Regions from separate parts of the Hahella sp. CR1 genome, predicted to be linked through region 1. Evidence: predicted binding sites of a transcription regulator. Region 1 holds the regulator's gene; each other region holds the start of a gene.
The links. Region 1 encodes PhoB, which activates phosphate uptake and scavenging genes when phosphate is short. Its sites were predicted from a motif close to TGTCATANNNNTGTCANA; they were not measured.
Positions count from the first base shown of each region.

Region 2: ONV78_RS25615 (glycoside hydrolase) is a predicted target of PhoB. The motif match lies at 2,601-2,618, and genes of this name have one in related genera.
Region 3: ONV78_RS18115 (N-acetylglutaminylglutamine amidotransferase) is a predicted target of PhoB. The motif match lies at 3,136-3,153, and genes of this name have one in related genera.

Region 1 is NZ_JAPELK010000005.1:253,594-258,480, forward strand. Features, by position in the region: gene phoR (phosphate regulon sensor histidine kinase PhoR) at 1-1,319, opposite strand, end outside; gene phoB (phosphate regulon transcriptional regulator PhoB) at 1,376-2,068, opposite strand; gene ubiA (4-hydroxybenzoate octaprenyltransferase) at 2,208-3,110, opposite strand; gene ONV78_RS14365 (monovalent cation:proton antiporter family protein) at 3,160-4,887, opposite strand, start outside.
Region 2 is NZ_JAPELK010000013.1:65,112-69,998, forward strand. Features, by position in the region: gene ONV78_RS25615 (glycoside hydrolase) at 14-2,335, opposite strand; gene ONV78_RS25620 (DUF1302 family protein) at 2,642-4,075, opposite strand; gene ONV78_RS25625 (outer membrane lipoprotein-sorting protein) at 4,094-4,887, opposite strand, start outside.
Region 3 is NZ_JAPELK010000007.1:151,593-156,479, forward strand. Features, by position in the region: gene ngg (N-acetylglutaminylglutamine synthetase) at 1-1,149, opposite strand, end outside; gene ONV78_RS18115 (N-acetylglutaminylglutamine amidotransferase) at 1,235-3,007, opposite strand; gene ONV78_RS18120 (MarR family transcriptional regulator) at 3,222-3,689, shown strand; gene ONV78_RS18125 (malate synthase G) at 3,782-4,887, opposite strand, start outside.

The sequences.
Region 1 (4,887 bases):
ACATCCTCAGCTTCCGCCAACGCTTCCGCAGAAGCCATGCGGCTGCGCGGGAAGTGGCAGGTGAAGGTGCTGCCCTCGCCGATGTGGCTGGTGATTTCCAGCTCGCCATCATGGTTGATCAGGACATGCTTGACGATCGCCAGTCCCAACCCTGTGCCGCCAGTGTCCGCGGCGCGTGAAGGGTCAGCCCGGTAAAAACGTTCCGTCAGTCTGGGAATGTGCAGGGGATCGATGCCGATGCCGCTGTCCCTTACGGCGAAATGCACGCCTTTCTTGTCCTCGAACCAGCGCACCCGAATCTCGCCATTGGGAGGCGTGTATTTCACTGCGTTCATAACAATATTGGAAAAAGCGCTGTGTAATTGAGTTTCGTTACCGGTAAGCCCGGCGCCGCTTTCCAGGTTCAGCTCGATGCGGTGGCCTTTTTCCTGGCTCAGGGCGCGGGCGTCATCGCAGATAGCGCGCAGCATGCTGTCCACATCCACCAACGTGGCTTTGAAGTTGGAGCCGTCATTCTCTATGCGGGAAAGCAGCAGTAGATCATTGACCAGGGCTTCCATGCGCTGCGCTTGTTGCTGCATCTGATTCAAGGCGCGATTCCAGCGCGGCGGCAGCTCATCCGCGTTGTCGATGAGGGTCTCCAGATAGCCGGATATGACCGTCAATGGCGTGCGCAGCTCATGGGATACGTTAGAAACGAAGTCCCGTCGCATCTCTTCCAGACGATATAGCCGCGTCACGTCCTGCACCAGTAGCAGGCGGTCGTCTTCTCCGAACAGCGTGATATGAAACTGTAACTTCAAGTTGGGATTATTGGGGGCGTTGAGGATCAACGGTTCTTGGTATTTCTTGGAGGTGAAGTAGCGCTTGAAAATAGGCGTGCGGATCAGGTTGTAAATCAACTGGCCCCGGTCGGTCGGGTATTTGAAGCCCAGCAGCTTCTCTGCGGATTGGTTCCACCAGTCCATGGCGCCTTCGCTATTGGTCATGACGACGGCGTCTTTAAGGGCGTTGGTGGACTCCTGGATGCGGTCGATCATGGCTTGCAGTCGATCGCGGGAGCGATAGTGCTGAACCTGGAGACGATGAATGCCGTCGAACAGATCTCCCCATAGGCCGCGGCTCTCGGGAGGGTCTTCCATTTTTGCTTGATACAGCCAGCGATGCATGCGAAACGCCTGGGTGAGCGTCCATCCCAGATAGGCGGTGAGGCCGAACACCAGCGCCCAAGCTACTGAACCGATAATAAGGCCGGCAACGATACAGCCCAGCAAACTGTAAACCAGTAGCCGTACATAATGACGCCAGTGATTGCGCATGCGTTTTATGAATACTTCTTTTGGAATTATTTATTTTTTAAGACGGGTCGCGGCGCTTATGGCGCTCGGGTCGAAAAGCGATAGCCCGTCCCACGCACGGTTTGAACCAGATGATGATGACTGGGCTCCAGCGCTTTGCGTAAACGTCGAATATGCACGTCAACCGTGCGTTCTTCCACGTAGACGTTGCCGCCCCATACCTGATCCAAAAGCTGCCCGCGAGTATACACCCGTTCTTGATGCGTCATAAAGAACTGCAGGAGCTTGTATTCCGTGGGGCCCATGTTGAGCGCATCGCCCTTGGCGGTGACGCGGTGGCACACTGGATCGAGGCGCAGTCCTTCGACTTCAATGGGGGTTTCCATGCCTTGTACGGCGGTACGGCGCAGCACCGCTTTCAGGCGCGCGACCAGTTCTCTGGGAGAGAATGGTTTGGTGATGTAATCGTCTGCGCCCACTTCCAAGCCCTGGACTTTGTTGTCCTCTTCGGTTTTGGCGGTGAGCATGATAAGAGGGATTTCCGAGGTGTTTTGATCGCGCTTCAGTCTGCGTGCGAATTCAATGCCGCTGACGCCGGGAAGCATCCAGTCCAGCAGTATGAGATCAGGCTTCTGATCAATGATCAACGCATGCGCTTCCCGCGCGTCCCCTGCCTCCAGGTAGTCATAGTCAGCCATTTCCAGAGCGACTGCGATCATTTCCCGGATGGCGGGCTCATCGTCCACAATGAGAACTTGTTTGCTTGCCATGCAAAACACCTTTTTGAATACTCGATTGCCGAATTATTACAACGGCGTTTTGTTACAAGTATATGACAGGCGCTTAATTAATGTGATGGAAATGAGCCCGGCTGTTTGCAGTCGGGCTGTAAGCGAGGCGGGACGGGCTTTAGGGCCGGAAAATAAACTCCAGAACCAAACCGAGAAACACGGCTGCGCCGACCCAGTGATTGTTAAGGAACGCCTTGAAACAGTTCTGGGAAACGCGGGCGCGAATCAGGTGCTGCTGATACACAAACAGCACGGCGGCGACGATCAAGGACATTTGGAAGTAAACGCCCAGCTCGTATTGCGCGCCAACCATGAACAGGATGCCCAGCGTCAATACCTGCAGGCCCGCCACGGCGGCGCGATCAGCCTCGCCAAATAGAATGGCGGTGGATTTGACCCCGATCTTAAGGTCGTCCTCCCGGTCCGCCATGCCGTACATGGTGTCATAAGCGACGGTCCATACCACCGTTGCGGTATACAGCAGCCATGCCTGCTGGGGAACGGCGCCCAATTCTGCAGCGAAAGCCATGGGGATGCCCCAGGCGAAGGCGGCGCCCAGTACGACTTGGGGCAGGTAAGTATGGCGCTTCATGAAGGGGTAGGTTGAAGCCAGCGCCAGCGCTCCAGCGGAGAGATAAATTGTCAGCGCGTTGGTGAACAACACCAGTATGAAAGAAACCCCAACCAGAACGCCGAACAGGGTGAGCGCCTCTTTTTCCGTCACTCGATTCTGCGCAAATGGACGACCTTTGGTGCGCTCCACGTGCATGTCTATGCGGCGGTCGGCGTAGTCGTTGATAACGCAGCCTGCCGAGCGCATCAGCAGCACGCCGAAGACGAATATGAACAGGTTCTTGATGGAGGGGAAGCCTTCTGAAGCCAGCCATAGTGCCCACAGTGTCGGCCAGAGCAACAGATAGGCTCCGATAGGGCGGTTCAGTCGCGTGAGGTCGATATATACCGGCAATTTCGCCTTGAATTGTTCCGCCAGGGATGGAAGTGGGCGCCCTTGGGATTTCATAGCCAAACAGAATCCTGATTTAGTGTGTGGTTTGCAACTGCGTTCAAGCTTAGCCGCCCAGCAACTTGTTTTCCGCCTGTTCAACCTGGTCCGCCGATCCATGCAGGATCAACGTATCGCCAGGCTGCAGAATGAAATCACCGGCAGGGTCGAAGAATTCCTCATCACCGCGTCGAATACTGTCGACATTACAGGCGGCCAGTTTCATCTGCGCCAGAGAGCGATGACAGCTGTAAGCGCCATCCGGCAGCGTCAGCGCATGCAGTTTTTCCAGCGGCGTGCCGTCAGCGCCGACCAACTGGGAATTAATACCTGGGTAATAACCGTGCAGCATTTTGTAGCGGCTACGGCGCACTTCCTCGATTTGACGATGGATCTTCCTGGCCGGCGCGCCCATAAGAGTAAGCACTTGAGTCACCAACATCAAGCTGGCCTCCAGCGTCTCCGGTACGATTTCCGTCGCTCCCGCTTCCTGTAGCAACGACATTTTTGAGTCATCCGCCGTGCGCACCAGGATAGGCACATTGGAGCCAGTGGAGCGGACCTTGCGTATGACCGCCAGACTCTTGTCCACATCCGCGTAGGTGATGATCAGCAGACGAGAGCGTTCCAGGCCCAGCGCCTTGAGAATATCCAACCGCTCGGAGTCGCCATAGTGCACGGGTTCGCCTGCGGCTGCGGCTTCTTTTACCCGCACAGGGTCCTTGTCTACGGCGGTCATGGGCATGCTGCTGCGACGCATGAAGCGGGCGACGGTCTGTCCGACCCGGCCGAAACCGCAGACAATGGCATGGCCTTCCAGTTCGGAACAGGCGTCGGTTAAGGCTTCCATGCGAGTCTGGGCGACGCTCTGGCCTTTGTCGGAAGGGAAGCGGGCGCTGAGATAGCGCGCCAGATTCATCAGCCAGGGCGTCAATGTGATACTGAGAATGACGGTGGTGATCACCACTGCGCCAGCTTGTTTGGATATCAGCTGGAACTTCTCGCCCAATGCGAAGAGCGCGAAACCGAATTCGCCACCCTGGGCCAGATAGAGGCCGGTCTTCAGCGCCACGGCCCTGTCTTTCTGGTGACGATAGGCGAGGGCGCCGATCAGCGTCGCCTTGGCCAGCAGGAGCATTGCAGTGATGAGGATAATCCACGGCCAGTTGGCGAGCACTTCCTGGAAGTCCACGATCATGCCTACGCTGATAAAAAACAGGCCCAGCAGAAGGTCGCGGAAAGGGCGAATATCCGCCTCAATCTGATGTTTATAGTGGGTCTCCGACAGCATCATGCCGGCGATAAACGCGCCCAGCGCCATGGATAGCCCGAAGCTGTGGGTCAAGGCCGCCGCCAGCAGAGACACCATCAGTACGGTCAGAACGAAGAGTTCTTCCGAGTGGGACTTGGCGACTTCCGTGAAAATAAACGGCAGCAGGTATTTTCCAATCGCCAGCATCAACGCGAATAGCAGAGCGCCTTTGCCCAGGGTGATGGCCAGGGCCGCCGCCAGAGAACTATCTGAGCCGCCCGCCAAAAACGGGATCAGAATCAAAAAGATAACCGCCGCCAGGTCCTGAAACAGCAGCACCCCCATCGACATCACGCCGTGCGGCTGGCCCAGCTCGTTGCGCTGCACCAGTTCTTTACTGACCACCGCGGTGGAGGACAGCGCCAGGGCCCCGGCGATGATAATGGCCTCTTCCGTACTGGCTTTGAACAGCCGGGCGATACCGAAGATTACCAGACTGCTCACCGCCACCTGCCAACCGCCCAGGTTGAACACCACCTTGCG
Region 2 (4,887 bases), on a different contig from region 1:
TCAAGCTCTCCTGTTATTGCAGCATGTCCCGCAATGGAATCAGGCTGCGCTCGCCCTCGGACGATACAATCGCCACAGATTGGGCCGGTATGGCTGACTGACCCGCTTTACGCTCCTGAGAGGAAAAGTTCGCGGTAATCGTCGTGCCGTCCGCGAAGCGGGTGGATTGCAGCAGACGATCCTGCGACAGGAACTCAAACCCCGTCATGCGCGTACTGTAAAGTTTTTCATGCCAGGGACGGAACACTTTATCGTAGGCGGCGATGACAGGCAGGTCGCGCTTCTGATTCGCCGCGTTCAGATGGTACATCGGCGGAATCATGTACAACAACTGCAGCAGCCCCACGTCCACGCGGGTTTCTTTGAACTTCAGCGAGGGGTATTCCCAGTGCAGGGTCGCCACAACGCTATCGTGCAGCGCCAGCTGATACAGCGGCAAGCGATAGGCGGGGTTGTAGTAAATATTGCGCAGCGCCGGCTTGATCGGCTTAGTGGCGAAGAACAGCGAGGGCGCCTCCGGCGGCCAGTAGTTGCCGCGATAATAGGTGGATTGGCGGTTCTTGCCAGTGTCAGGGTCCGTCCAGCTGAACGGCGTGATGGTCATGCCATGAGCGAATTCAATGGCGTTGGCAAACAACGCGGAGCCGCCTTCGCTCCCCGTGACCAGCGCCAGTTCTTCCCGTGGGAAATTCAATCGTTGCGTACGCGCCGCCACATCCTGCGCTTCACTGGTTTTGCGCCCTTCCGTATAGTCCTCATAGATCATGCCAGTGGCGTCCACATCCAGGAACAAACTGTTAAGCTTGGCCTCACGCGTCACTGCCGTCATGCGCTGCTCCGCATAGTCTTCAATCGCCACTGGGTTGGCGTAGGCGCCCACACTGGAGAAACCGGAGACGACACTGCCGTCCTCCCGTCGGTAGGGCGCCTTTTCCCAGTTTTCGCGGCCGACCTGGGCGGTCAACCAGGTGCGCGACTCATCCGGCGCGTGAATGCTGCCGTAGCTGTCATAGACTCCCACCAGATAGCCCGCCGCCTTCGCAGCTTTCACCGATTGCGGATGCCATAAGGTATCCAGCCAGTCGTTGGCGCCTAGCCAGGCGCTGGTCAGCCCGGCCTTGCGCAGCGCGGCGATGGTGTCCGTGGAGAAACCGCCGCCCCAGGACTCCGGCTCGGTCATCATGGAGCCGAACGCCTGCTGCATGGCCGTGCGCATCGCGTCTCCCCGCAGTACTTCCATCGCGGGATCATGTCCGCCCGGTAAGGGATGCTGCGCCGGCGCATCGATGGCTTTGATCAACGCTCCATTCACCGCCCTGACGATAGCCTCGCGAGAGTATTTGGAGACAAATCCCGCATCACCCTGAGCCTCCTTGAAGGCCTGGGTAAACATCTTGCGCGCCTCTTTATCGCACTGCGCCCAAAGTTTTTGCGCGAGATGACCCGGCGTCTGGTACTTGGCGGCGAATTCACGCACGAAGGGACGCCAGCTCTTAATATCCTCCGGCTTGATCAGACCGCTGCTCCACAGGTAAATATGCGGCGCGCCAGCCAGCTTGGCTACATTGGGGTTTTGCGCGAGTTTATCGTCCAGCGTCAGCAACCCCTGACGCTCCAACAGCTCGCGATAAGCCAAAGCGCCGGCGACAGGCGTAGCCGCGCCCTTCTGTAAACGCACCAGATAAGGTCGATCCGGCATCAGCGGCGAGAATTCATGACTCACGCCCAGACGCAATGCGCCTTCATCCCGGTCGAAAGTCATGGCGGTATTGAAGGGGTTCGCCAATGTCCAGGTCAGAGAGTAGCCTGCTTGTCCGTCGCCGCCAGCGCGCACTTCCGTCCAAAACGGCATGGACAGCAGTTCCGTCAACGCGGACTCGTCGTACTTTTCCTGCAACCAGTCCGCCCACGCCGCATCATCGGCCGGGATATAAAAACCCTCTCCCAATGGCAGGCCGTAAGCGGACACCAGGCGCGCCGCCGACGTCGGCCAGTCAATATGCGCCTTGGGCTTATCGGCGCTGATGGCGAAAGTCAGAGCGCCATGATCAACAGCGACTTTCACATCAAACGCATTGTCCTGCAGGGCAATACGCCAATGGCGCTGATCTCCTTCCACAAACACCACATTTTTGACGTCTTCGGCAGCAAACGCCGCCGCTGAGGCGGGAGATTGAGTCTGATTCATCTGCACAGTCACCACCAACGTGGCGGGATCGATCAGATATAGGTCGTCGCCAACGGCGACTTGCACCGGTTGAGCATTCCCGGGCGCCGCCCAGGTTGGTTGCAACGCCATGGATAACAGCGCCGCCAATACGGAGATTCGTTTCATAATTACGTATAACTTGAATAGAAGTTGGATCGAGGTATCGCTTCAAACCACGTTGGTTCCCGTAAAGGAGTTACAGGGAGCATCTGGGCGCGGACTTATGGGTAAGTGACTGGTCTTATAGGTAAGTCATTGATAATAGAAGCCGCCATGCTCCGGGAACTTAAACGTGTAAGCCCAATGCACTATAAAATAAAAGTTTCCCGGTTTCTGCATGGCGAAGGCGCCCTCTTTCCGTCGAATGACTTGAAAGCCTTGGCGGCGTAGGACTGACAAAGTTATGAAATTTTATTCATGAGAGTGGGACGGCTAAAACCCATATCTCAACGCCACGTAGAGATTGCTGTTGTCCTTGAGCTGGCCAAAAAAGGTTTCCACTTTCTCTCCGTAAAAAACATTAGCGCCGGTCTCCACGCGCCAGTGATCGTCCACCTTGTAGTTAGCCTTTAAACGCAAGTAGCCGTCGTCTTCGCTGGGGCTCCAGAAATTGAACAATGACAGCGTCAGATTCTGGTTCATCAAAAGCTGGGTCAAACGCAGCGTCACCACCTCCCTGCGCTTGTCCTTCAGATATGCGCCAGAAGGCTGCGAGGCCTTGAAGGCGTCATAATCCTGCATGGACTCAACATAGAACTGCACCGCGCCAGTCAGCTCCGGCAGCAGCTCGCGTTCATAGCCAACCAAAGCGCGCCACTCACTGTTGCGCACCCAGGGGTCGTCACCGCGCTCATCCTCCAGGCTGTCATAGTAGCCCAGCTCCGCATTGGCTACGCCGCCGGCGACAGGACCACGCACGCTCGCGCCCCACACCTGCAGCTCAGGAAACCTATACAGGCCGCTGTCAGGATTAACGCCCGCCGGGCTTTTCCAGAAGCCGCGATAATAATAGGCGGCCAGTTCATAAGGCCCCAATAGACGATACGCCCGCAACGCCAGTTCATCATCCTGCAACGCGTTTTGACGCCCTTCCACCCGCACGGGCTGATTACGCCCCACCACTTCACCGTCGCCCGCGCTGTAGTAGGAAATCCGCTCGCCATCAATGTAACGGTCCGCGTCGAATTGCGGCGTGTACACCCAGTCCAGATTCACTACATCACTGAAGAGGGATATCTTGGCGGCGTCCGAAGGCGCTTTCAGGTACTCCTCGTCACGGCCAATCATCAGCGCGTTCCAGTCCTTGGGAAAGAGGTCGTTGATGAACAACAGATCGCCGGTTCCCCAGGTGAGAATCTGACGTCCCAGCTTGATATCCATCGCATCCGCCGGACGCACCAAAAAGTTGGCTTCGCGCAAGTCCAGCCAGCCTTCGCCGCGCTCAAGATCGATACGATGATGATCCAATACCGGGTCGTACAGGACATCCGCCACGCCCTTAAACGTGACCGACTCCAGAAACGCTTCCGCCTGCCATTGGGCGCGCGCTTCGCCTATGGACGCCCGTTTTTGCGTCGGATCATCCTGCAACCGGGCGCCGAGTCGGGTTTCCGCAAAACCGGACATTTGCCACGGAACCGCAGTCAGCCCTGCCTCTGTCCCTTGGTCCCTGCCATTCGACTCGGGCTCCGCCAAATCCAGGCCGACAGGCAGGTCCGGCTCATTGGCGGACGGCTTAGCAGGCTCTTCCAACCCTGTTGGCAGTTGTGGTTCTTCCGCTCCCAGCCCCATAGGCAACGCGGGCTCTTCACCCCAGGCGCGAGCGCTTATAAGCAGGATCGCGGCGATTCGAAGCGGTGTTTTCATCAGTGCTCCCGCCCTCTCTCAGCGTAGATACTGACGCGGCGCGCTACGCAAATAACGTTCGCTGAAAATATCTTCCGGAATATCCACGTCGTAATCGACTTTGCTGTAGCCCATCTGAGTGTAGCCGCCGATGCGCGAGTCGCTCATTTTGGATTCCGTCACTGTCTGATAGCCGTCCACCATTTCCACCCGCGTCGCCTGATAGGTGCGATAAGCCCGATCCGATGCATCGTAAAACTCTGTTTTCACTGGAATAAAGGTGGTCTTGTGAATCCAGTTTTTGTAGTAGGCGAACTCCACATTGCCGGTGTTTTTTGGCGTGCTTTTCAGCACGTAGTAGTTGTCCGTCTCTTCGAGCAACACATGATTGTCTTCATCCGGGGTGCGACCGGACACATCTTCATAGAAAAAATGTGAGCCCATGAAGCTGGTGCGTTCATCACTGGCGGAAATGCGTTTCACCAGATCCAGAGCCGGCAGATAGAGCCAACGGTCGTCATCTCCCTTCACATGCTTCCAGACCAGGAAGGCGCTTTTGCTTACGTCCGCCGGGCTGTGAAAGTACACATAAAACTTCTGATCGCCATCGCCTGCGTCATCAATGTCTCTCCGCAGAATGGTGAATTCCCGCGAGCGCTCCCGGTTCTGCGCGTCGAAGATGCGCATATCCACCCTCGCCTTACCATCCACGCCTTGATAATAAGCTGCGTGGCTGGCCTTGCGTACGATGTCATCCACCTGCGCCTGATCCGCAGCGCCCGCCGGCGTCACCGAAATTCCCGTCATGACGAATACCCAGGTCGTCGCCCATC
Region 3 (4,887 bases), on a different contig from region 1:
GGAGATGCCTTTGCCCTGCTCACTATCCAAGGGCTTCACCACCACCGCTCCGTGATCGGCAAGAAACTCTTCCGCTTGCTCCCGCGAGTGATACAGTTGATAAATCGGCGTGCGCAAACCGGCGCGGGCGCAGGTGCGATGCGTCAGCATCTTGTTCTGACACAGGGACATGGTCAGCGCCGACGTCATGTCGGTGAGAGACTCATGGCAACGTATGCGACGACCGCCAAAGCTCAAGGTAAACAGGTTGTTGGCTTCATCGTCGATCACCACCTCGATGCCTCTGCGCATGGCCTCGTTAACGATGATTTTGGCGTAAGGGTTCAGCTTCGCGGATGGCTCCGGTCCCACGAACAACTTCTCATTGATGGCGTTTTTCTTTTTCAGCGCAAAGGTGCGTATCGCCTGAAACCCAAGCTTTTCATAGAGCGCTTTGGCTTCGTAATTGTCATGCAGCACGCTGAGGTCCATGTATTGGCATTCCCGCGTTTGAAAGTATTCCGCCAGATAGCGCACCAGCGCTTCGCCGACGCCCGGCGTCTTACTGTCCGGGGACACCGCCAGACACCACAGGCTGGAGCCTTTGCTGGGGTCGCCAAAGGCCTTGATGTGGTTCACGCCCATCACGGTGCCGATGATCTTGCCGCTGCCCAACGCCTCCGCCACCAGATAGACGACATCTTTGGAATGACGATGCGCGAGCACATGATCCACTGGTGCGCAGACCATTTTTCTCTGGGTGAAAATCGCATTCAGCGCTTCCACATCCGCCGTGCTGCTGGCCCGTCTGACCGTGACGCCCGGCAGAGCGCGCGTACGCGGACGATACTGACTCATCCACAAGCGCATGGTGTCGGAGGGGTCCAGAAACAGCGACTGCGGCGCATGACTCAGCACCACATGCGGGTCCGCGACGTAGAGCGCGATATCGCGATCGCCGGTGGATTCTTCCGCCAGACTCTTCGCCAGCTCTTTCGGGCTTTCGAATGTATTCGCCAGCAGCAGTCGCCCCCAGCCGCAGTGAACGCTCACATTCCTGGGAGCGTCCACGTCCGCGTCGGCGCGTATATGTTCCGCCTGCATGGATTCGTATGACGGCATTTGTTTGCGCAACATCCTTTCATGATGATGGCGGGGTGTAATAGCCATATTGATGTAACCTTTTCGTGCCTGAGGTTGCTTAGCGCAGCGCCGGTGAGACGCTGCGGGCTTCACGGCTGAATAATGCTTACCGTTATAAATTGTGGCGCTGCAGCCAAAGCTCCAGCAGGCCAAGCTGCCAGAGTTTGGAGCCGCGCAACGGCGTAATGTGCATATCGGGCGACAACAACAGGTTGTCCACATAAGCCTGATCAAACAGGCCGCGCTCCCGTGCGCATTGCGTGGACAGGGCTTCCTTCACCCATTCCAGAATAGTACCGCGCAGATACTTCAGCGCAGGCACTGGAAAATAGCCTTTGGGGCGGTCGATCACTTGAGAAGGAATCACGCGGCGCGCGGCTTCCTTCAAAATCCATTTGCCTTCATCCCTCACCTTCAATGGCGATGGGATACGCGCGGCCAACTCAACCAGTTCGTGATCAAGGAACGGCACCCGCGCCTCCAAGCCGGCGGACATTGTCATGTTATCCACCCGCTTCACCGGGTCGTCCACCAACATGACGCTCATATCCAGACGCAACGCCTTGTCCACCGGGTCATTGGCGCCGGGACGCAGGAAGTGCTGCTTGACGAACTCGCCAGCGTAATCCGGCGCTATCCAGCGAGGCTGCACTGTCTGCTTGTATTCCTCGTAACTGCGGTCAAAAAACGCTTCGCGATAACAGGCGTAGGGGTCTTGCGCGCCCACCAGAGGCGGATACCAGTGATAGCCGCCGAACACTTCATCGGCGCCCTGCCCGCTCTGCACCACGCGACAGTACTTGCTGACTTCCTGGGACAACAGATAAAACGCCACGCAGTCGTGGCTGACCATCGGTTCCGACATCGCATCGATCGCTTTTGGCAAGGCCGAAAACATGCGGTCCGAGGCGATCTGAATCTTGTGATGACGCGTACTGAAATGATTGGCGATGATATCGGAATAGTGGAACTCGTCCCCTTCTTCCCCGCCAACCGCTTCAAAGCCGATGGAGAAAGTCTGAAATCCGTCCGGAACCACTTCCGCCAGCAATCCGACCAGCAGACTGCTGTCGACGCCGCCGGAGAGCAGCACGCCGACCTCAACCGCCGCGTTATTGCGACGGCGCACGGACGCGAATAAAGCCTCCAGCAGACGATCGCGCCAATCATCCGCAGTCAGCGTCTCGTCGCCGGGCTGCATGCCGAAAGCAAGACTCCAGTAGCTGCCCGTGTTGATGTTTCCGGTTTTATCCAGCTCCATCCAGGTTCCCGGCTGCACTTTGTAGATGCCCTCAAAAATCGTATCAGGCGCCGGTGTGACGGAGTGGAAGTTGAGATACATATTCAACGCTTTGGGGTTGATCCGCGCGTTGAAGTCCGACGCTTTCGCCAGCGCCGGCATAAATGAGGAGAAACGCAGCGCTTTGGCGTCATGTTGAAAATACAGCGGCTTGATGCCGAGACGGTCGCGGGCCAGCATCGTTTTACCGCTGTCGCGCTCCCAAACAGCCAGCGCAAACATGCCGTTGAACCGGGTCAGGCAATCCTTGCCCCATGCATGATAGGCCTTCAACACCACTTCCGTATCGCCGTCAGAATAAAATGTATAGCCCCGACCTTCCAATTCAGTGCGCAATTCCCGGTGATTGTAGATAGCGCCATTGAACACCAGCGCCAACCCTAACGCAGGGTCGTACAGCGGCTGCTGGGATGCGTCGGAAAGGTCCATGATTTTCAGGCGCCGATGGCCGAATGCGATATTGTTCTGCACGAAGACGCCTTCGGCGTCCGGGCCGCGGGGGGTTTGAATGTCGTTGGCGTGACGGATGAAATTTAAATCGGGCGAGTGGTTGTCGAAGCGGATCTCTCCGCATATGCCACACATAAGAACTCCTTGGTTTGTTCATACATATAGCTGATCAATATTAGCACACATTTACTTTGACAACAAAGTAAACACATGACGAAAAACCTCCTATACTTCTGTTTTTAGGCTATTTTAAAATTTTGTCATGTAATATTTATGTCACAAATTAAAAGGTGGATAGCCCAACAAGTATGAAGGATAATATGAGTTTTTCCATTGATGTAATTTACCCATGACTCGACACGATGAAGTATTGGTCCTGATACGAAGGATTATTCGTGCAGCGGACCTCCGCTCCAAGCAATTGGGCAAAGAAACCGGACTCACCGCGCCGCAGTTACTAATTCTTCGCTCTATCGACGACTCCCGAAACACAACGATGAGCCAGGTCGCGCAGAACATCAGTCTGAGCCAGGCGACGGTCACCAGTATCGTTGACCGCCTGGAAAAGAAAAATCTGGTGGCGCGTATTCGCGACTCGGTAGACAAGCGTCGCATTTATCTGGTGCTGACGGATGAAGGCAAAGAAGTACTGGCGGGCGCGCCTCGGCCGCTGCAGGAGCTGTTCACCTCCCGCTTCGACAACCTGCCGGAGTGGGAGCAATATCTGATCCTGGCCAGCCTCGCCAAAGTCGCGGACATGATGGACGCCACCGATATCGACGCATCGCCGTTGCTGGCGGTGGGCTCCGTCACCTAAGGCTGGTCGCAAGAGGCGCTTAGCCGGCCTTTTGGCCTGAAAACGAAAACGCCCGGCTTTAGGCCGGGCGTTTTGCATTCAGCGTTACGGGATCAACCGCCGAACTTGGCTTTCGCCTTGCGACGATAGGCATGCAGCAACGGCTCGGTGTAACCGTTGGGCTGCTCGCATCCTTTCAGCACCAGGTCGCAGGCGGCTTGAAACGCCACGCTGTCGTCAAAGTTCGGCGCCATATTGCGGTAACTGGGGTCGCCTGCATTCTGACGGTCTACAATCGCCGCCATGCGCTGCATGGTTTCCAGCACCTGCTCTTTTGAGCAAACGCCATGACGCAGCCAGTTGGCGATATGCTGACTGGAAATCCGCAACGTGGCGCGGTCTTCCATCAGACCCACATCATTGATGTCAGGCACTTTCGAACATCCCACGCCCTGATCGACCCAGCGCACCACATAGCCCAAAATGCCCTGCGCATTGTTATCCAGCTCCTGCTGAATATCCTGCGCGGACAAAGTCTGGTCGCCCAGCAATGGAATGGTCAGGATATCGTCCAGAGACGCACGCGTACGGGAAGCAAGCTCCTCCTGACGCGCCGCCACGTTCACCTTATGGTAATGCAGCGCATGCAAGGTCGCCGCCGTGGGTGACGGCACCCAGGCGCAGTTGGCGCCCGCCTGCGGATGACCAATCTTGGCTTGAAGCATTTGCGCCATTTCATCGGGAATCGGCCACATGCCTTTGCCGATCTGCGCCTTGCCTTTCAGACCTACCGCCAGACCGGTATCCACGTTCCAGTCTTCATAGGCGTTGATCCAGGGCTGCTGTTTCATCGCCGCCTTACGCACGACTGGACCCGCTTCCATACTGGTGTGGATTTCATCGCCCGTGCGATCCAGGAATCCGGTATTGATGAACACCACGCGGTTCGCCGCCGCTTTGATGCACGCCTTCAGATTGATAGTAGTGCGACGCTCTTCGTCCATGATGCCGACTTTCAGAGTGAAGCGCGGCAGTCCCAGCGCATCTTCGATGCGAGCGAACAGATCATTGGTGAACGTCACCTCTTCCGGGCCATGCATCTTCGGTTTTACGATATAGACGCTGCCGGTCTTGCTGTTGCGTAAAGGACCTTCGCCTTTCAGATCGTGAATGGCGATCAGCGACGTCATCATGCCGTCCAGGATGCCTTCCGGAATTT